One region of the Psychromonas sp. SR45-3 genome, then DNA from elsewhere that is predicted to be linked to it. Evidence: predicted binding sites of a transcription regulator. Region 1 holds the regulator's gene; each other region holds the start of a gene.
What was found. The regulator NrdR, encoded in region 1, represses ribonucleotide reductase genes. The targets are predictions, from matches to a motif close to AAACACNANATNTNGTGTTT.

Region 1 (7,618 bases):
GGGGGCTCAACTTGGCATTGATCATTATGGAAGAGAGATGGCGTCATTATCTTACTTACAAAATATCAAACCAAATTATGTAAAACTAGACCAATCTCTATCTTGTGATTTGAGCAATGAAATGGATGTTGGCGAGTTGACACAGCGACTTGTATTAACGCGAGCAGTAATTAACACTGCGCTCGGTTCAGGTGTGGATGTGATCATTACAGGAGTTGAAGATTACGAACAGCTAGATAGAGTCAGTGAATTACAAGCAACGGGTTATCAAGGATTCATTATTGCACCCAGTGATGTTAATTAACACCTAATCAACAGTTCTTTTCAAAATAAGAAAGCAAAAAAGGGTTAAATAGCGAGTAAACTATTTAACCCTTTTTTCTTGATAAAGTTAAATATATCAGACGTTTATGTCAACATTGTTAATGTGTTTAGTCAAATTTAATGCAGAAAAATACATCAATTCAACGCAAAAATTGGGTCAAATGATTATTTTCTTTGCAAAATTTCTAACACTGAAGGGATGCATTTTAACCAGCTAGATTGATCAGCTATTAGCTGAATTAATGGTATTAGTGGCGTTGGTTATGTGATTGTTTTTTGATTCCGCATGTTGCGCTTTAAATTTTGGAAACTTAGGTGCAACCACCACAATACAATAACCTTGCTCAGGATTTTTAAATAATATCTTTGATGATAATCCTATGCCGCATAAAAATATCAAGAGGTTCAACACTTGTTAATCTATCTTTATTAAATATCTGTTGTTGATTAATATGCGGTTTCTTTTCGGCCTCCGGTATGTCCTGAAATAGTACTTGTAACACCTTTTACTTGGTTAAAAGCTGTTTCAAGATACCTGAAACATCCCCCTCCGATGATCATATTTTTTTGTGTCATTGTGCTTCCTTATTGTTTGATAACTAAACGATGTAAATTATAGAGCTCGTTAACATTCGTATGAATAACTCATATAGAGTACAGTCTAAATGAACAATTTATGAGTACCTGCCATCATGTTGATCTCTGTCAGAACATATAGATATCACTTTTTAAGATAAAATAGTCTCTATAAACTGCCATCGTAGAGCATAAATATGTTAACTTAAGCACCTATTTAAAGCCTTAATGTGAGCGCTTGCTTAATGCACTCATCTTTACAGAGATCGAAATACGTTAAGTTATCATTTCGTCGTTTATTGAACAGAGAAAAACACTATGTTTTGTCCTTTTTGTAATGCCCAAGATACAAAAGTTATTGATTCACGTCTTGTTTCTGAAGGCTCTCAAGTTCGTCGCCGCCGTTTATGTAATGAGTGTAATGAACGATTCACTACCTTTGAATTAGCAGAACTTATCATGCCGCGTTTAATTAAATCAGATGGTAGTCGTGAACCCTTTAATGAAGAAAAACTGCTTGTAGGCATTAATATCGCACTAGAAAAACGCCCGGTTAGTATTGAAGCGGTAGAAAGTGCGGTGAATAAATTAAAATCAACATTGCGTGCAACTGGCGAGCGCGAAATCCCTTCCAAAATGGTGGGTGAATTGGTGATGGATTTACTTAAAAGCTTAGATAAAGTTGCTTACATTCGTTTTGCTTCTGTATATCGCGCTTTTGAAGACGTTAAAGAATTTGGTGAAGAGATTGCTAAATTAGATACCAATAAATGAATATAATAAATAGAAGCCTTAAATAAAATATAAATATTGCCAATAAAGTTTAAGGTTATTGACTGTTTATCGATCATACTGCACGTTAAATGTTTCAATGAATTAATTATTTAAATCAATAAAAGTACTAATAAAATGCTATTTACAGAGCTTGATGAAAAATACATGCAACGTGCCATCGTACTTGCTGAACGAGGCCGATTTACTACTTCTCCTAACCCAAATGTAGGGTGTGTAATTGTTAAGGAAGGCAATATTGTTGGTGAGGGCTTCCATCTTAAAGCGGGGGCTGGTCATGCAGAGGTGAATGCGCTAGCGATTGCCAAACAGCAATCTATTGGTGCTACATGTTATGTCACTCTGGAGCCTTGTTCGCATTTTGGTAGAACGCCTCCGTGCGCTTTAGCATTAGTTAAAGCGGGCGTTAAACGTGTTGTAGTCGCAATGGTTGATCCAAACCCTAAAGTGACAGGGCGAGGTATTACCTTATTACAAGAAGCGGGGATTAAAGTTGATGTGGGGTTGTTAACCAAACAAGCTGAGCAGTTAAATTTAGGTTTCATTACTCGAATGAAATATAAGCGCCCAAGAATAACGGTAAAAATGGCGTCAAGTTTAGACGGTAAAACGGCATTAAAAAATGGCCTTAGTCAATGGATAACAGGCCCAGACGCAAGAGTAGATGTCCAATATTATCGCGCACAGCAAAGCGCTATTTTAACAGGTATAAATACGGTGCTAGCCGATGACCCTAGTTTAAATGTGCGTTATAAAGAACTTTTAGCTAGCCCTGCTTTTGATAGTGAATTAGTGAGTGAAGCTAATCTGCGCCAACCAATACGTGTTATTTTAGATTCTAATAACCAATGTACATTACAAGAAAAATTATTTGATTTACCCGGTAAAGTTTTATTAGTGTCGTTACAAGCTCGAGATACAAGTGCATTCAAAAATTGTGTCGCGCAAGTCGATCAAATTATTTGTAGCGCAGACAATCATCAGCGTATCGACCTTAATGCGTTAATGATTTTGCTGAACGAATATGAAATTAACGACCTATGGGTGGAAGCTGGTGCAACTTTAGCTGGCGAATTGTTCAAAAATGAGTTGGTTGATGAATTTATTCTCTATCAAGCGACAAAATTAATGGGCGATCAAAGCAGAAACTTAGTAAACTTACCTAACTTTTCCACGATGAACGAAATTATTACCCTCAAATTACACTCTGTGATGCAGATAGGTAATGATATTCGTCTGATTAACCATCGAGAATAATATGTTTACAGGCATTATTGCAGCAGTGGGCAAAATCACTGCAATTAAAAATAATGAAAAAGATATGACCATCACAGTGCATGCTGGCGAGTTAGAGATGAACGATGTCAAACTCGGTGATAGTATTTCCAATAATGGTGTTTGTTTAACCGTAACACGTTTAGGTGAAAACTCATTTGATGCGGATGTCTCACATGAAACTATTCGATTAAGTGGCTTTGCAAATATTCAACCCGGATTTATGGTCAACCTCGAAAAAGCGATGCAAATGAATGACCGTTTTGGTGGTCATATTGTTAGCGGCCATGTTGATGGGGTTGGCGAAATAACGTCTATTTCTCCATTAGGTAATGCCGTTGAATATTGGATCAAAGCACCCGATGATTTAGCTAAATATATTGCTAAAAAAGGGTCGATTACCGTTGATGGGATCAGTCTTACAACGAATGATGTCGATGGCGCTAGTTTTAAATTAACCATCATTCCTCATACTATCAGTCAAACCACGATGCAACATTATGTTGTTGGTAGTCGTGTTAATTTAGAAGTGGATGTGATCGCTCGTTATCTAGAGCGTTTGGTATTAGGTAAACATGCCGCTGACACAAATAAAAAACAACAGTCGACAATGGATCTGCTAGCAAAAAGCGGTTTCATGGGGTAATTCACAAGGTTTAAGGAATAAAAATGAAGTTAAATACTACAGCAGAAATCATTGAAGATATTCGCTTAGGAAAAATGGTTATTTTAATGGATGACGAAGACCGTGAGAATGAAGGTGATTTGATCATGGCTGCGGACTTAGTAACGCCAGAAGCAATTAACTTCATGGCAAAGTATGGTCGAGGCTTGATTTGCTTAACACTGACAGAAGCTCGCTGTGAAAAATTAAAGTTACCATTAATGGTAGAAGATAATACGGCAGCATTTTCAACTAACTTTACTGTTTCCATTGAAGCTGCAGAGGGTGTTACAACGGGTATTTCAGCTGCAGATCGTGCAGTGACTGTATTAGCCGCGATTGGTAAAGATGCAAAACCGACAGATATCGTAATGCCAGGTCATATTTTTCCACTTAAAGCACAAGAAGGTGGTGTTCTAACTCGTGCGGGTCATACTGAAGCCGGTTGTGATTTAGCGCGTCTTGCTGGTCGTGAACCTGCTGGCGTTATTGTTGAAATCTTAAATGAAGATGGCAGCATGGCGCGTCGTGCTGACTTGGAAGTGTTTGCTAAGCAACATAATATTAAGCTAGGCACAGTTGCTGATTTAATTGAATACCGTAACAACAATGAAACCACGATTGAACGTGTTAGTGAGTGCAAGTTACCGACTGAGTTTGGTGAATTTGATTTAGTCGCTTATCAAGATACTATCGACAAACAAGTGCATTTTGCGCTGGTTAATGGTGAAGTAAAAAGCGATGCAATCACTAATGTGCGTGTTCATTTACAAAATACATTTGCTGATAACTTTTTTTCTGATCGTTTAAGTCCGCGCACTTGGCCACTGCATAGTGCTTTGGCACGTTTAGCCAAAGATGGCGGTGTATTAGTTATGTTAGGACACCAAGAAACGGCAGAATCATTGGTCGAACAAATCAAAAATATTCAGCAAGAAGATGCCGGTGAACGTATTGCTGCTAAAGCACAAGGTGCAAGCCGTCGTGTCGGTGTTGGTTCGCAAATTTTGCGTGATTTAGGCGTACAAAAAATGGCATTGTTTAGTTCACAGAAAAAGTACCATGCATTATCTGGTTTTGGGCTAGAAGTGGTTGAATACATCACCGAATAAACAGTGTCAGTATAGAAATAAACTGTGTTAGAATGCACAAAAATTTTGTAATAAGGGTAGAAAATGAAAATAATTGAAGGTGGCTTAGCCGCTCCACAAGCTAAAATTGCAATCGTAATCTCTCGCTTTAACAGCTTTATTAATGAGCAGTTACTTGCTGGTGCAGTTGATACCCTTAAACGTACAGGTCAAGTTGCTGATGAAAATATCACGGTGATTCGAGTACCGGGTGCTGTTGAGCTGCCATTAGTAGCTAAACGTGCAGCTACATCTAAAAAGTTTGATGCTATTGTTGCATTGGGTTGTGTTATCCGTGGTGGTACACCGCACTTTGAATTAGTGGTTAACGAATGTAATAAAGGCTTAGCAAGTGTATCGTTAGATAACGATATCCCTGTTGCATTTGGCGTTTTATCAACGGACTCAATTGATCAAGCAATTGAACGTGCTGGAACTAAAATGGGTAACAAAGGTAGTGAAGCTGCTTTAAGCGCATTAGAAATGGTTAACGTGATGGCGGAATTAGGATAATGAAAATGAAACCTGCTGAACGTCGTCGTGCTCGTCAGTTTGCTGTGCAAGCTATTTATCAATGGCAAATCACGCAAACAGGTGTGTCACAAATTATTGAACAATTCTCTGTTGACCAAGATATGTCAAAAGCTGACGTTCCTTACTTTAAAGAATTGTTAATCGGTGTAGTGCAGAGAGTTGAGTCATTAGATGAAAAACTTTCTCCGTACCTATCTCGTAAAATTGACGATGTTGATATGGTTGATATTGCCGTATTACGTTTAGCGATGTTTGAGTTAACTTACCGCACTGATGTACCGCCTAAAGTGGTACTAAATGAAGCGATTGAATTAGCAAAAGATTTTGCAACCGATGAGTCATATAAATTTGTTAACGGTGTGTTAGATAAAGCACTTCGTAGCTTAAAGTTACGTGAAGAAATCTCAAAATAATTACAGTTATTATGTGTAATGAGAATAAAATCCAGTTATTTATAACTGGATTTTTTTTCGATAAAAAATGGATAATTACCTTATTGCTTAAAAGAATGCCGGTTTAAATTAATCTTTAATCGATTTAATCGTGATAAAAGCAAATACAAAAACCTTAAAAATATCAATCATAAAAATAACTAATACCAATCTGGATAAATAAGTGGTCTTTAGACGTTAGGGGAAAAGGATGATAGCAAGGCGTTGATTGTAGTAACTAGTTGTTCTCATTACAGAATCAACAACGAAGCTAGGATTCATTTTAACAAGCATAAATGACTAGATGATTACTTAGATTGGTATAAAACAAGGAGTAAAGATGAACAAGAGTTTAGCCACTAACCTGATTGCAGCCTTAATCTTAGGCTTAGGGTTTGTAATGGGTGACACTGAAATTGCAGCTATATTAATTATGGTCGGACTGTTTGCACTATCGGGGGCCTTAACCAACTGGCTTGCTGTATTTATGTTGTTTGAAAAAGTCCCATTCCTATATGGCTCAGGTGTTGTGCCCGCTCACTTTGAAGAATTTAAGTCAGGTATTAGAAATTTAATGATGACGCAATTCTTTACTGCAGAAAATGTGGATCGTTTTTTATCTGCTGGTAGTTTTTCACCTGCACAATTAAATCTACAACCCGTGATCGAAAAAGTTGATTTAAATCCGACCTATGATGGTTTAATAAAAGTGATTATGAACTCCTCATTTGGTGCTATGTTAGATATGTTTGGTGGTGAAGACGCACTCACTCCACTCAGAGAACCTTTTATTAAACACATGAAAACATCCATTATTGATCTCACAAAAGATGATGCATTTATTGAGTTATTAAAAAGTGAAATTGAACAACCGGATATGATGCAGGATATTTTAGCTAAAATAGAAAAAATAATAGAACAGCGCCTAAATGAGCTGACACCACAATTAGTGAAAGAGATCATTCAAGCTATGATCAAAAAACACTTAGGTTGGTTAGTTGTGTGGGGTGGTGTATTCGGTGGTTTGATTGGTTTAGTGAGTGCACTTATCGTTGCTTAAAGCTGAGTGTTTGAGATTATTAAACGGCGTAAGTTAGCCATTAATCGTTAAATTAATTTAATCAATGAAATAGTATGAGTTAATCCAAAACGATTACAAAACTACTCTTAAAGCCTGTTTTACGCAGGCTTTATTTTTATATTGCATGGGAATAAGCTTGTTATGTTTAATAATACTTTTGTTTTAACCACGTTAGCATTATTAGCCTTTGCTGCTAATTCCGTTTTTTGTCGATTAGCACTAGGTGATAACCAAATCGATGCAGGTAGCTTTACTGTGATCCGATTGTTTTCTGGTTGTATTTTCTTAGCTATTTTTCTTGCTGTTAAGCATTTTTTTATTGATTTAAAAAAAGTGCCAGAGAAGGGAACTGCTACTAAAAAAAGTAAAGGTAGTTGGATCAATGCTATTTGGTTGTTTGTTTATGCCCTAACATTTTCATACGCCTATATTCAGTTAGATACCGCAACAGGGGCCTTAGTACTATTTGCTACAGTACAAGTTACCATGTTAGTAACGCGCCTATTTAAAGGGCATCTACTAAGTCGAGCGGAGTTATTGGGGTTAATGCTAGCTGTTGCTGGTTTTATTTATTTATTAGCACCACAAATGTCCAGCCCTTCTTTAATTGCATTTGTATTGATGTGTATATCAGGTATAAGTTGGGCCTTCTATACGTTAGCGGGTAAAAAAAGTACTGATCCCAGTGCTGATACCATTTTTAACTTTTTCCGTACTTTACCGTTTCTATTCATTTTTGCACTTGTTAATATTGAGACTACCCAGTTAACCATGGATGGTGTGTTATACGCCATTTTATCTGGTGTATTTG
Region 2 (7,618 bases), on a different contig from region 1:
TTGTGGCGATATGATGGTTTCATTATTAGTTGCTAAAAGTGAAGGTGAGCTTGATAAAGAGATCTTTAATGGCAATAAAGCATTTAAAGAAACTGTATAAGATTTACCTTTAACAATATCAAACGCCACTTGCTGTAAGTGGCGTTTTTTAAATATTACTTGATCTTATCTTCAAGAATAATCCCGCTAAAAAATCTTCAAGCAAACTCTACTAATATCCAAGCCCCAGCGAAGAAAGCCACATCCACTGTTTATCAACTGATATGTGCTCGTAAAACCTTCAAAATATCTAAATCTATTACTGACATTTTACTTATAGACACAACTTGTTTTGTATCAATACCTAAGTATTTGGTTTGGATATAGTGTGTCGAAGTTAACTCATCCACTACAGCGGCTAAATTGATTAGTTTTAAGTAGAAAACTTAAACTCTCAGCGGATATTTGGCAAAAAATCGGAGCGAAGATTAAACATGAACCAATCTATACACGGTCATCAGGTCATGGAAATGATGGCAGAATCAAAAAAAACTTATACTAAACAAACGTTAAAAGCAGAAATTGCTAATATTTTTGGTGAGAATGCGCTTTTTCATACTTGCATGGGGAGCGACTTAAGCGCAGATCAATTGATTGAGTTTCTAGCATCTAAGGGAAAGTTTATAGAATCGGCAGAGGGAATTAAAATGCCAGAGGATCATCTTTGCTAAACAACAATAAGCGCAATTAATGGTTAAGCCGCATGCTATCAGGTAAGGTTTATGTAGAGCATTGATAAAAGAGTGATAAGCACTCTTTTATCAATAGGTAAGTTGAAATAAAAGCCAATATCAGTATTCATTATATCGCTTTAGGGCTTAACCTTTTACATGCATCGTTGCGTCTTTGAAAAACTCATGTAACGTTAAGATTAAATGCTTCTCTAATACTTGAGAGGTGCATTCATTTAAACTATTAAAAGAATCATAATCTCCTTTCTCGTAGTCGGTTTCATCTCTCACACAAAAGCCTTTAGTAAAGATCACTTCACCTTTTTGCTCTAAAATATATGCTGCGTCGAAATCAGCAATAATATTGTACTCAGAAGAAGCAAGATTGACGAAGATTAGCCATAGATACGCTCATTAATATCGTGATGAAATAAGAGGAGGCATTAAAGCTATCGGAATTGCAACATCTCAGCGTTACATTGATAGGCTGTATCAATAGTACGATATGGCATTAAATTGTAAATTTGAGACATTAAAAAATAAATTTTAAAAAATTATTGCTCGTATAAAACACAATTTTACATATAAAAAAAAAGCAAAATAGTTATTGCAATTTGCATAAAACAGACCTCACTTACAGCATTTTGTTAGTAACTACTAACAGATATAAATCATGCCAATTTGTCCACAATTTTATCCACTAATTTAATGATAGTTATCCCTTGAAAATTTTTCAAAAAGCTTTATCTTGTGCCTCTTCCTTAGAACCAACACTACATCTTGTGTTTTAAATGAACAATCAACACTATAAGAAATAACTGCTTGTAATCGCTAAAGTAATTATTTTGTTCTTCGACAAAAGGTAAAAAAATGAATAAAAACCTATCTGTGACCAAACGAAACGGAAAGAGAGAAAGCATTGATCTTGAAAAAATTCACCGCGTGATCACCTGGGCGGCTGAAGGGCTAAGTAATGTTTCTGTTTCACAGGTAGAGTTAAATTCACATATCCAGTTTTACGATGGTATTCGCACCGATGATATCCATGAAACTATTATCAAAGCCGCAGCAGACTTAATCTCTGAAGAGTCGCCAGACTACCAATACTTAGCAGCTCATTTAGCGGTATTTCATTTACGTAAACGTGCTTACCGTCGTTTCACACCACCAAGTGTGTTTGAACATGTCAGTAAAATGGTATCAAAAGGCAAATACGATGAGCATCTATTAGCCGATTACACCAAACAAGAATTTGAAGAAATGGACAAGTTTATCGACCATGATCGTGACTTGAACTTCTCTTATGCAGCCGTAAAGCAGCTAGAAGGTAAATACCTCATTCAAAACCGTGTTACCGGTGAAATTTATGAGAGTGCACAGTTTTTATACCTGATGGTATCTGCTTGTTTATTTGCTGATTACGATAAAGATGTACGTTTAGACTATGTAAAACGTTTTTACGATGCAACATCTCAATTTAAAATATCATTACCGACACCTATTATGTCTGGTGTGCGAACACCAACACGTCAATTTAGCTCATGTGTGCTTATTGAAGCTGATGACAGCTTAGACTCTATCAACGCGACCTCAAGCGCCATTGTAAAATATGTATCGCAACGTGCGGGTATTGGTATCAATGCAGGTCGTATTCGTGCAATGGGGAGTACCATTCGCGGTGGTGAAGCTTTCCACACAGGGTGTATTCCATTTTACAAACACTTCCAAACGGCGGTTAAATCTTGTTCTCAAGGTGGCGTTCGTGGTGGTGCAGCAACTGTCTTCTACCCTATTTGGCATTTAGAAGTTGAATCATTATTAGTACTTAAAAATAACCGCGGCATCGATTCAAACCGTGTTCGTCACCTTGATTATGGTGTACAACTGGGTCGTTTATTCTATCAACGCTTAATCGATAAAAAAGATATCACTTTATTTAGCCCGTCTGATACACCGGGACTATACGATGCTTTCTTTGAAGACCAAGATGAGTTTGAACGTTTGTATCATCTCTATGAAAGTGATGAGTCAATTCGTCAAACTTCGATTCCGTCAGTGCAATTATTTTCACTACTGATGCAAGAGCGTGCAAGTACAGGTCGTATTTACATTCAAAATGTCGACCATTGTAATACACACAGTCCGTTTGATAGTAAAGTAGCACCAGTTCGTCAGAGTAACTTATGTTTAGAAATCGCGTTGCCGACTAAACCGTTAAGTCATATTAAAGATGAAGAAGGCGAAATTGCGTTATGTACGTTGTCTGCTATCAACTTAGGCGCGATTGAGTCATTAGATGAAATTGAAGAGCTATCAGAGCTAGCAGTACGCGCTTTAGATAACTTATTAGATTATCAAGACTACCCAATTTTAGCAGCAGAGAAAAGCAGCATGAACCGCCGTACGTTAGGTATAGGCGTGATTAACTATGCTTACTACCTAGCAAAAAATGGTGTTAGATATTCAGATGGCAGTGCAAACAACCTAACACATAAAACTTTTGAAGCGATTCAGTTCTACCTATTGAAAGCATCAAATAAGTTAGCCAAAGAGCGTGGCGCTTGCCCATTGTTTAATGAAACTAATTACGCAAAAGGTATTTTGCCATTAGATACTTATAAAAAATCGCTAGATTCAATTTGTGATGAAGCCTATCACCTAGATTGGGAAACGTTACGTGCAGATATCGTTAAAGATGGTTTACGTAACTCAACATTATCAGCATTAATGCCTTCTGAAACATCAAGCCAGATATCTAATGCAACCAACGGTATTGAACCACCACGTGGCTTCATTAGTATCAAAGCGAGTAAAGATGGCATTTTAAAACAGGTCGTTCCTGAGTTTGAAAAATACAAAGCAAACTATGAACTGTTATGGAGTATTCCTAATAACCAAGGTTACTTAGAGTTGGTGGGTATTATGCAAAAGTTCGTTGATCAAGCGATTTCAGCGAATACCAACTATGATCCTAAACGTTTTGATGATGGTAAAGTGCCGATGACGACATTGCTTAAAGATTTATTAATGGCATACAAAATGGGTCTTAAAACACTTTATTACCATAACACTCGTGATGGTGCAGATGATGAAAAAGTAATTGAAGACGATGGCTGTGCCGGTGGCGCTTGTAAGATATAACCAACATTACAATTAATTGTTATAAAAAAGAATGTACTGAGTACATTCTTTTTTTTTGCCTAAAATTCATGTTGCATGTGTTTACAGACACACCCCGCATTTTTCTTGTAAAGAATAAAATAACCGCTTTATTTCAACTATCTCATCTATACTTTGGTTCAAAAAACATCTCGATTAACTTTTTTCACTTTTTTTAGATTATTAGGAAATTAAAATAAGCATTCTAAGGTCTTTATGTTTGAGCTATCCATTACAAGACAAAAAACTGTGCGCTAACAACGCAGTGATTTCAAAATAATAATAAACGTAATGGCTATGAAAATTCGACGTGGGTGCTTAAATAGTTGTAACGCAACTAAAGACCGCCCTATCGCATCCCTATAAAGGTTATAAACTATGTTAAAGAAGATCGTACTACTGTTACTAGCAATCGTATTAATAGGATTGTTTTTTCATTTCAACTTGCACCAACTCTTAACCTTAGATGGGTTGAAAGGATCAATGGATCAATTCAGTGAGTTGAGAGAAAAATCCCCGCTTTTAGTTATTGGTGGTTTCTTTGTTCTGTATGTTTTAGTCACCGCATTAGCATTACCTGGGGCGGCTATTTTAACACTCGCAGCCGGCGCTTTATTTGGTTTATTTGAAGGCTTCGTGATTGCTTCTTTTGCTTCTAGTTTAGGTGCTTTGTGTTCGTTTTTAGTGTCGCGTTATTTATTACGCGATTCACTTAAAAATCGTTTTCCTGAACGACTAGCTGCCATTGATGAAGGGATCAAAAAAGAAGGGGCTTTTTATCTATTTACTTTGCGCCTTGTGCCTATTTTCCCTTTCTTCTTGATCAACCTATTAATGGGTGTAACGGCACTTAAATCGTGGACATTCTACTGGGTTAGCCAGTTAGGTATGTTAGCCGGTACATTTATCTACGTAAATGCGGGTACTCAACTTGCTCAAATAGAGAGCCTATCGAATATTTTATCGTTTAACCTAATTATCTCTTTTGTTTTGTTAGGTCTATTTCCACTTATCGCAAAAGGAATTGTCAATATGATCAAAAAACGCCGTGTTTATGGTAAATGGACTAAACCAGCTAAATTCGACCGTAATATGGTTGTTATTGGTGCTGGCGCAGGTGGACTTGTTACCAGTTATATCGCTGCTGCTGTAAAAGCAAAAGTAACTTTAATTGAAGCCGGTGAAATGGGTGGTGACTGTCTTAACTATGGCTGTGTACCAAGTAAAGCCATTATTAAAAGTGCAAAGATTGCTGAACAAATTCGTAATGCACACCACTACGGTTTAGAAGATACAACCCCACAATTTTCATTCAAAAAAGTAATGGAGCGTGTTCATCAAGTGGTTGCCGATGTCGCGCCGCACGATAGTGTCGAACGTTACACTAACTTAGGGGTTGAAGTAGAAAAAGGTTATGCAAAAATCCTTGACCCTTGGACAGTACAAATTAGCTATGAAGATGGAACAACAAAGAAACTAACAACGCGTAGCATTGTTATCGCAACCGGTGCACGCCCATTTGTGCCGCCACTACCAGGTATTGAAGAAACAGGTTACGTCACTAGTGATACGCTGTGGAATGAGTTTGCAAAATTAGAAGAAGCACCAAAAAAATTAGTGGTACTCGGTGGTGGTCCAATCGGTTCAGAATTAGCGCAAAGCTTTGCACGTCTTGGTTCAAAGGTAACGCAAATTGAAATGGCTGAACGCATCATGATCAAAGAAGATCTTGAAGTGTCTGAATTTGCAACTGAATCGCTAAAAGAAAGTGGCGTGAACATCTTAACATCGCACCAAGCATTACGTTGTGAGACTCAAGACGGTAAGAAATTCATCATCGTTAAACATAATGAGGAAGAAATTGCGATTGAATACGACCAATTATTATGTGCTGTAGGACGTAGTGCACGTTTAACGGGTTATGGTTTAGAAGAGTTAGGTATTGAAACAAACCGTACGATCTTAACTAACGAGTATTTAGAAACTCTTTACCCTAACATCTTTGCTGCAGGCGACATTGTGGGCCCTTATCAATTTACTCATGTTGCAGCGCATCAAGGCTGGTACGCTGCAGTAAATGGTTTATTCGGACACTTGAAGAAATTTAAAGTGGATTACCGAGTGATCCCATGGACAACCTTTATTGATCCTGAAGTTGCTCGTGTTGGTATTAATGAAGCTGAAGCCAAAGAAAAAGGCATTGATTATGAAATAACACGCTTTGACTTTGAAGAGTTAGACCGCGCGATTACCGACAGCGCAACCAAAGGTTTCATTAAAGTCATTACGCCTAAGGGCAAAGACAAAATCTTAGGTGTGACGATTGTTTCTGAACATGCAGGTGATTTAATCGCAGAATTTGTGTTAGCCATGAAGCACGGCTTAGGGCTTAATAAAATTCTAGGTACGATCCACAGTTATCCTACATGGGCTGAAGGTAATAAGTATGCAGCTGGGGAATGGAAACGTAATCACGCACCACAAACCGTATTAAACTGGTTAGAAAAATACCATACTTGGAGACGCGGTTAATGACCTCCGTTATAGTAAATACAACCAATAAGGTAAGCGCATTGGTCCGCTTAACCTTAGGAGCTGCAATATTAAGTAGCTCGCTTATTAGTCATGTTTACGCTGAAACTGAAGCAAAAAATCTACATGCAGATTGGACTGAGTTACTTCAGGAAAATGTTGCTGCAATTGATAACGGGCAAAGTACTGCAGTCAATTATGCTGGATTCAAAAATCAAGAGAGTGCACTGCAGACTTACCTTAAACAGTTAAGTAATACTTCGCGTGTGACGTTTGATGCTTGGCCGAAAGAAAAGCAATTAGCCTTTTTAATCAATGCTTATAATGCATGGACTGTTGAGTTTATTTTAACTGAATACCCTGACCTAGAGTCGATCAAAGATTTGGGCAGTTTATTTAGCTCTCCGTGGGATAAAGAGTTTATTCCGCTGTTGGGTAAAAAAATAAGTTTAAACGATATCGAACATGGTCTTATTCGTGGCAGTGATCGCTATAACGATCCGCGTATTCATTTTGCCGTAAACTGTGCCAGTATTGGTTGCCCTGCACTTCGAGAAGAGGCTTACACCGCCGATAAGCTTGAACAGCAATTAACGCAACAAACTGAGCGTTTCTTAACCGACACAAGCCGCAACTATATCAAGGGTGATACTTATTACATGTCATCAATTTTTAAATGGTATGGTGAAGACTTTGAGAAAGGCTTTCGTGGTACACAATCAATACAAAGCTTTATAGGGCTTTATGCAGATGCATTGACATTGAATGTGCAGCAAGCATTAACATTAAAAAACCAAGATTTTAATGTTAAATTTTTAGATTACAATTGGAAACTTAATGCGACTAAGTAAATGTTTAAATAACTATTACCGTCAATTGATCATTAGCCTTTGTCTGCTAAGCGTTATTCCGCTTAGCAGCAATGTATTTGCAAATGAAGCAAGTATTGAAGCTAAATCGACTTCCCGTGCTTGGCATAATGTTGAAAAACGTGGTACAAAACAAAACGTATATTTTCATGCGTGGGGAGGCGATCAACAAATTAATAATTATATTCAATGGGTTGCTGATCAAGTTAAGCAAAAATATGCGATAAATTTACACCATGTAAAACTCACTGATACCAGTGAAGCAGTCAGCCGTGTTTTAGCAGAAAAAGCAGCAGACAATCATCGTAATGGCCAAGTTGATTTAGTTTGGATCAATGGAGCAAACTT
Region 3 (7,618 bases), on a different contig from region 1:
CTTCCGGTACATCATTATGTACAATACGGTACGCAAGCCCTTCTGCGATGGCGGTTTTACCAACACCGGACTCACCAACTAATAACGGGTTATTTTTACGGCGGCGACACAATATTTGCACGCAACGCTCTAATTCTTTTTCGCGACCAATTAAGGGATCGATAATACCAGCAACCACTTGCTCATTAAGATTAATGGTAAAGGGCATTTCATCGTTTTCTTCCACTTTAGATTCAATCTGCTCAGGTTCATGAAAGATCACCGTATCAGGGTGTTTTTCAACGCCATGGGAAAGGTAATTAACCACATCTAAGCGTGACACATTAGACTTTTTAAGAAAGTAAGCCGCTTGTGATTCTTGCTCACTAAAAATAGCCACTAGCACGTTAGCAGCACTCACTTCTGTTTTTCCCGATGATTGCACATGGAAAATAGCACGTTGCAGTACACGCTCAAAAGCGATCGTAGGTTGTATTTCTAGCTTTTGGTTTTTAACCTCAGGCAAACTGGGGTTAGTATCTAAAAATTCCGTTAATTCAATATGCAGAGAAACAATATCAACAGAACAAGCTAGCAAAATTTTCTTTATTTCTTCATTTTCTAATAAAGCTAATAATAGATGCTCTAATGTCATAAATTCATGGTATTTTTCATACGCAATACGGAAAGCTAAATCGAGGCTATGTTCTAAAGGTTTATCTAGCATGGAGACTCCTTAGGAGAGTGGGAATAAAAAACGGCTTAGTTAACTCTCTTTTTCCATCGTACATTTCAATGGATGTTCATTTTCTTTTGCATAATTGTTAACTTGCATTACTTTTGTTTCTGCAATTTCAGCACTGAATGTACCGCAAACACCGACACCTTTGTAGTGTACATTTAACATTACTTCCGTAGCTGCTTCATGGTCTAATCGGAAGAAGCGTTGCAACACATCAATTACAAAATCCATTGGTGAATAATCATCATTATGTAATAACACACTATACAGTGGCGGCGGCACTAGTTTTGTTTCTTGGGATTCGATTGTTGCCGACTCACTTCCCGTTTGTGGAGAATTTTGATCACTCATGTTTTAGTCTAGTCTTCATTATTAAAGTTATTGAAATAGTTAATATTATTAAAGCGATTTACGTTACCAGCATCTCATTTTTTATATTCTACTGAGTATAAACCTATTTATAAAAGCTATTGATTCGAGGATCAACGCAGCTATTAAAAGCTAGAGTAAAGCTTAAGCAGATAATGTGCAATCGTGTAAAGGCAAAAAGCGATAGCGATGTGAAGTAGTCATAACAACGTTTGCTAATTTGTTCGTTTAACGAACAAATTAAATTATTCGCTTAATTTTGCTTTTAAACGTTGCTGCACTAACTCTACCAACAAATCAGGCTGAAACTTAGAGAGAAACTCATTACAGCCTACCTTTTTTACCATGGCTTTATTAAAGTCACCACTTAAGGAAGTGTTAAGCACCACAAATAAGTCCGACATACGCGGATCATTGCGAATCTCTGAAGTTAATTTATAACCATCCATTGCAGGCATTTCAGCATCGGTGATCAGCATTAATATTTCATCTTCAATCTTTTTACCTTGGTCAGCCCACCCTTTTAAAATATTCAATGCTTCTAGACCGTTTTTAGCAGGAATAATTTCAACTCCTAATTGCTCTAAGGTACTAGCAACTTGATTTCTAGCGGTCGGAGAGTCATCTGCATGTAAAATTTTACGACCAACAAATTCAGGTATAATACTTTCATCTAATACACCATCAGAAATATCCACTTTATAAACGAGTATTTCAGCCAATACCTTTTCTACATCGATAATTTCAACTAGTTCTTCATTATCATTTCTTTTAAGCTTTGTTATCGCAGTTAAATAATGTCCTCTACCTACCGTAGTAGGCGGTTCCATAATCTCCCCCCAAGTCATATTGACAATATGATCGACAGGCCCAACCAAAAAGCCCTGAACACTTCGGTTATATTCGGTGATAATTAAATTTGATTGCTCATCGGGCACCAAGGGTTGCAGACCGATGGCCGCTTTTAAATTGATAACGGGAATGGATTCGCCACGAATAGTAGCAACACCATCGATATGTGGATGAGAGTTGGGTAATTTATTAAGGTAAGGTAATTTCACCACTTCTTTTACTTTAAATACGTTTAAAGCAAACAGTTGACGACCTAAGAGATGAAATAATAATAATTCTAACCGATTTTCACCAACCAAATTCGTACGCTGATCAACTGTATCCATTAAGTTTGCCATACACATTCCTTTAAAAAAATTCAGAGTCGCTAAGTCTAGTTCGTTTTATAGAAAAGATACTACGGATTAACGAAAAATGAGCGAAGTTTTAGAAACATAAACGAATTAATTGAATTTAAACCAAATTATGAACCATTAAAAAGCTGAGATATAAATATAATCAATAGCTTATTCGAACTCTGCAGTGTCTATTACACCTTCGTCAGAGCCTGTTACAAGCGCGCTTAATAGGAAAGATAAACGCTGTATTTTTTGATTGGATAATTGTCGATAATCAAAATAAGGACAAACAATAACCGCATGTTCAAAATTAATCGCAAACTCTTCATTCAACCATGATAAGTCGACAGTCAATAAACCATCATTTATTAATTTTTTAGCATAAGTTCGCCCACAGATAATATGGAATGTCTTGTTATGGGAGTTGTTATGAGTATTATTAACAGTATTGGTATGGGTTTTCGTATCGGTACTGTTGCCACTCTTATGATGAAAATCTGAAAACGCAGATTGTGACGAAATCGAAGTAAACGCTAGATGAGGAGGACTAAATATTAATGCTGTACCGCTGTGAGCTTGTAATAAAAATTGATCTCGATATTGTTGCCACGTTAGTGCCATTGTCGAAAAATTAAAATGTGTAGTATCTAGCGCATACAAAAGCTTGGCATAAACATTAAATACTTTACGCCACCCATTACCACACGCCCTTCCAATTAATTCTATTTGCTCAACTTGCAAAGGCTGAATACAGCTCAAAGACTGATACTCAGGCATCTTCGGTTGATTAGCAATATACACAGCAAAGGTAAATTGAGCGTCACCTAAAGCCACGACTTTAGTATCTCTTTTACTGGGTATTCCTTTATTGGTTATTACTGTATCAGTCATTATTTTATCGATCTTCGCTTTATCATTGATTGCTTTGCTGGACATTTATTATTACTTATTAACAGAGGCTTTTCTCAAGTAATGTACCACTTGGTTAGAACTACCGCGCCATGCTAATGATGGGTCAGCAAGATCTTTTACAAACTTACCATCAATCAACACATCCACCAGCTCAATAATCTGTTTTTGTTTATTATTCAGTTCCGACAATACATACCCCGTCCACATCCAAATGTCTTTACCTTCACATTCACGTTTAACACGCTGAATAAGCTTTAGAACTTGCTCAACATTTGCTGGATGCAAAGGGTCTCCACCGGATAACGTTAACCCTTGTTTTTTTATACGTTGATCATTGAGATCCTGGATAATTTGATCGGCAACTTGATCAGTAAACAACTCGCCCGCATCAGGAGACCAAGTCGATTGGTTGTAACAACCTTTACAGTTATGAATACAACCGGACACAAAAAGTGTACAGCGGGTACCTTCCCCGTTTAACACATCAATTGGGTAATATTTTGAATAGTTCATAAGTAGTTCTTATTTGCTTAGTGTTAACTGTTTAATGTTAGTTGCTTAATATTAAGTTCGTCAGTGCCCACCAAAACATTCAATGGAATCTTATCCTTGGAGCCCGCTTTATCAGTGTGTTCATTTTCTTTAGTAGAACACAGAAAATCGGTCCTAATAATTTATCAGCACAGACGAATAAGCTAAAAGTACAACCACGACAGCGAACAATAACCACAAACTATAGATGCTTGACGCGTCGCTTAACTTCCTCTTGTTTACCTTCATTAAATGGCCGTGCATCTGGGCTGCCTAAATAGCCGCAAACTCGGCGTGTAACTGCCACCTTATCTGGATCTGAGTTACCACAACTTGGGCAAACAAACCCCTTACTTGTACAATCAAACTCGCCAGTAAAGCTACATTCATAACATTCATCGATTGGTGTATTGGTGCCGTAATAGGGAACACGTGTATAGCTATAATCCCATACATCCTCCAAAGCTTTCAGGTTGTGTTGCATATTCGGGTATTCGCCGTAGCAAATAAAACCTCCGCTAGCGATCGGTGGATATGCCATTTCAAAGTCTAATTTATCGTAAGGATTGACTGCTTTTTCGACATCTAAATGGAAGGAGTTTGTGTAATAGCCTTTATCGGTCACCCCTTCTAATACACCAAAGCGTTTAGCATCTAGACGACAGAAACGGTCACATAAATTTTCAGAGGGTGTGGAGTACAAACTAAATGCATAACCTGATTGCTCACTCCACTCTTGTGTTGCTTGCTTTAAACGCGTGATGATTTGTAATGCTTTTTGCTGCTTAGTGGCGCAATCAAAGATATGTTTTTCATTACCGTATAAGGCATTTACCGTTTCATGTAAGCCAATGTAACCCAATGAAATTGACGCTCGGCCATGTTTAAAAATATCAGCAATACAATCGTCAGCTTTCAAACGCACACCACAAGCCCCTTCCATGTATAGAATAGGTGCCACACTGGCTTTAACTTCACTTAACCTTTCAATACGCGTATCTAATGCTTTTTTAGCTAATAGTAATCGTGTATTTAATAATTCATCAAAGCGTTCGATATTACCATCTGCTTCTAATGCAATACGCGGTAAGTTGAGACTCACCACACCCAGATTATTTCTGCCATCATGAATTAACTCCCCCTTATCTAAGCCACTTTTTTGGTAATAAACATCGAGGAAACTACGACACCCCATTGGTGTTTTGAAGGATCCAGTGACCTCTACTACCTTATCGTAATTTAAAATATCAGGGTACATACGCTTTGACGCACACTCGAGTGCAAGTTGCTTAATATCATAATTTTGATCGTCAACTTTATGATTTAAGCCATCTTTGATAGCAAAAACTAATTTAGGGAAAATAGCTGTTTTACGATTTTTACCTAAGCCAGCGATACGATTTTTAAGAATTGACTGTTGTATCAAACGCGACTGCCAATCACTTCCTAAGCCAAAACCAAAGGTAACAAAGGGGGTTTGTCCATTAGCTGTGTGTAACGTATTCACTTCATATTCTAGCGATTGAAAAGCGTTATAACATTCTATTTCTGTTTGCTGCGTTGCATAGGTATGCGCATCTTCAATATGCCATTGTTGTGCGGTTTTTAAATGCTTATCAAAGCTTTTGGTTACATAGGGAGCGAGTATCGTATCGATACCATTAATGGTGGTTCCACCGTAAATGTGGCTTGCGACCTGTGCAATAATTTGTGCTGTTACTGCGGTTGCGGTTGAAATTGACTTAGGCTGTTCAATTTCTGCATTACCCATTTTAAAACCATCGGTAAACATGCCTTTAATATCAATCAACATGCAATTAAACATCGGGAAAAAAGGGGCATAATCTAAATCATGGTAATGAATTTCACCCGCTTCGTGTGCTCGCACGACATCACGCGGCAAAATATGCGACTTGGCATAATGCTTAGCGACGATACCAGCTAATAAATCGCGTTGCGTAGGAATGACTTTGCCATCTTTATTGGCATTTTCATTTAATAATGATGCATTACTTTGTTCAATTAATCCGTCTATTTCACTGTTTAAATGACTTTTCCGTTCTCGTGCAATATCTCTATCGTGACGATACTCAATATATATACGCGCCAGTTCAATATGATTACTTTTCATCAAACACGCTTCAACCGCATCTTGAATGTAATGAATATCTACTTGCTCTTGTCCTACCAAGCTTGTTTCAACTTCAGCAGCAATCGCAAAAGCATCGACACCTTTACAACGAGCAGCTCCAGAGGCTTTCAAAACGGCTTCAGCAATGCGTAAAGCATTAAAAGGGACTTGACTACCATCTCGTTTGATCACAACAGGTTTCATTTACAGCTCCAATAATTAATTCACAAGACACAATATATAGTGCCCGTGAACTATACCTAGCACAATATGTAGCATATTGATGTAAATCAACTTTGAAAACACCATGTCCAATTTGTGCTTTAAATATTCAACTGAATGAAATAAATAACTCCGACAATATTTATTAAAAGTGCTCGGTTTATGATCAAAGTTAACAACGAGAAATAAGTAAAAAAGTTAAATCGCTATATTAATTATCATTAATTAATACTTATCAACATGATACCTTTCCCCCAAATTACCCCCATTGAAATCTCAATTAATCGGATGCTTTAATTGGTTGACACAGCAAATAACAGGAACACTAAAATTGATAATACTTTTACGCTGAACTTATCAACTTTTATTGTTATAATGCGCCTCATTTTCAACGCATCAAATCACCTACGAAAGTAGTGGAATTATTATTTATGAGCGATTATTTTTTACTCTTTTTTGGCACAGTGTTAGTTAATAACTTTGTGTTAGTAAAATTCTTAGGCTTATGCCCTTTCATGGGCGTTTCAAATAAAATTGAAACGGCTGTTGGTATGTCATTAGCAACCACTTTTGTATTGACCTTAACGGCTGCGCTTTCTTATATTGTAAACAATTATTTATTAGAGCCTTTAGGATTACACTACTTGCAAACCTTAAGCTTCATTTTAGTGATTGCAGTGGTGGTGCAATTTACTGAAATGGTGATGCATAAAACCAGCCCAACTTTGTACCGTTTGCTGGGTATATTTTTACCGTTAATCACCACGAACTGTGCCATTCTTGGTTTAGCATTATTAAACTTAACTGAGCAACACAACTTCGCACAATCAGTTATTTACGGGTTCGGTGCCGGTGCAGGTTTCTCATTGGTATTAGTTTTATTCTCTTCAATACGTGAACGCTTAAGCGCGGCTGATGTACCATTACCCTTTAAAGGCGCATCTATCGCGATGATTACGGCCGGCTTAATGTCGTTAGCATTTATGGGCTTTACTGGGTTAATTAAATGATCATAAGTATTATTGTTGCGATTTTAACGCTAGGTATTTTAGGGCTTATTTTTGGCTCTTTATTGGGTTACTCGTCTATTCGATTTAAAGTTAAAGAAGACCCCATTGTTGAAGAACTTGATGCGATGTTACCTCAAACACAATGTGGTCAATGCGGTTACCCAGGTTGTAAACCCTATGCAAAAGCTATTGCAGAAGGTGACGACATTAATAAATGCCCACCTGGCGGTGAAGCAGTAATGCTACAGTTAGCTGAGCGTATGGGGATTGAGCCTAAAAAATTAGAAGGTGAAGAAAAGCCGAAGTCAGTTGCCTTTATCCGTGAAGACGAATGTATTGGCTGCACCAAATGTATTCAAGCATGTCCCGTTGATGCTATTTTAGGCGCAACAAGACAAATGCATACGGTGATCACCGATGAATGTACCGGCTGTGAATTATGTGTCGCGCCTTGTCCAACCGATTGCATCGACATGTTACCTATCAAAATTACTACCCAAAATTGGCAGTGGAACTTACAAACAATTCCAAC

Region 2: a site for NrdR is predicted at 1,479-1,498, ahead of nrdA (class 1a ribonucleoside-diphosphate reductase subunit alpha). Genes of this name have one in related genera too.
Region 3: a site for NrdR is predicted at 6,084-6,103, ahead of nrdD (anaerobic ribonucleoside-triphosphate reductase). Genes of this name have one in related genera too.

The regions. Positions count from the first base shown of each region.
Region 1 covers NZ_JACJDP010000030.1:11,463-19,080, forward strand. The annotation lists gene H5084_RS14380 (EAL domain-containing protein) at 1-304, shown strand, start outside; gene H5084_RS14385 (peptide-methionine (S)-S-oxide reductase) at 772-900, opposite strand; gene nrdR (transcriptional regulator NrdR) at 1,219-1,674, shown strand; gene ribD (bifunctional diaminohydroxyphosphoribosylaminopyrimidine deaminase/5-amino-6-(5-phosphoribosylamino)uracil reductase RibD) at 1,810-2,949, shown strand; gene H5084_RS14400 (riboflavin synthase) at 2,951-3,613, shown strand; gene ribBA (bifunctional 3,4-dihydroxy-2-butanone-4-phosphate synthase/GTP cyclohydrolase II) at 3,637-4,743, shown strand; gene ribE (6,7-dimethyl-8-ribityllumazine synthase) at 4,807-5,274, shown strand; gene nusB (transcription antitermination factor NusB) at 5,280-5,708, shown strand; gene H5084_RS14420 (DUF445 family protein) at 6,067-6,786, shown strand; gene H5084_RS14425 (DMT family transporter) at 6,949-7,618, shown strand, end outside.
Region 2 covers NZ_JACJDP010000046.1:15,691-23,308, reverse strand. The annotation lists gene H5084_RS17190 (dicarboxylate/amino acid:cation symporter) at 1-100, shown strand, start outside; gene H5084_RS17185 (YecH family metal-binding protein) at 474-710, shown strand; gene H5084_RS17180 (hypothetical protein) at 858-1,001, opposite strand; gene nrdA (class 1a ribonucleoside-diphosphate reductase subunit alpha) at 1,581-3,851, shown strand; gene H5084_RS17170 (FAD-dependent oxidoreductase) at 4,248-6,401, shown strand; gene H5084_RS17165 (DUF547 domain-containing protein) at 6,401-7,252, shown strand; gene H5084_RS17160 (ABC transporter substrate-binding protein) at 7,239-7,618, shown strand, end outside.
Region 3 covers NZ_JACJDP010000003.1:17,965-25,582, reverse strand. The annotation lists gene clpA (ATP-dependent Clp protease ATP-binding subunit ClpA) at 1-706, opposite strand, end outside; gene clpS (ATP-dependent Clp protease adapter ClpS) at 746-1,072, opposite strand; gene H5084_RS02625 (chemotaxis protein CheV) at 1,336-2,280, opposite strand; gene H5084_RS02620 (DUF6942 family protein) at 2,449-3,216, opposite strand; gene nrdG (anaerobic ribonucleoside-triphosphate reductase-activating protein) at 3,223-3,705, opposite strand; gene nrdD (anaerobic ribonucleoside-triphosphate reductase) at 3,926-6,058, opposite strand; gene rsxA (electron transport complex subunit RsxA) at 6,508-7,086, shown strand; gene rsxB (electron transport complex subunit RsxB) at 7,083-7,618, shown strand, end outside.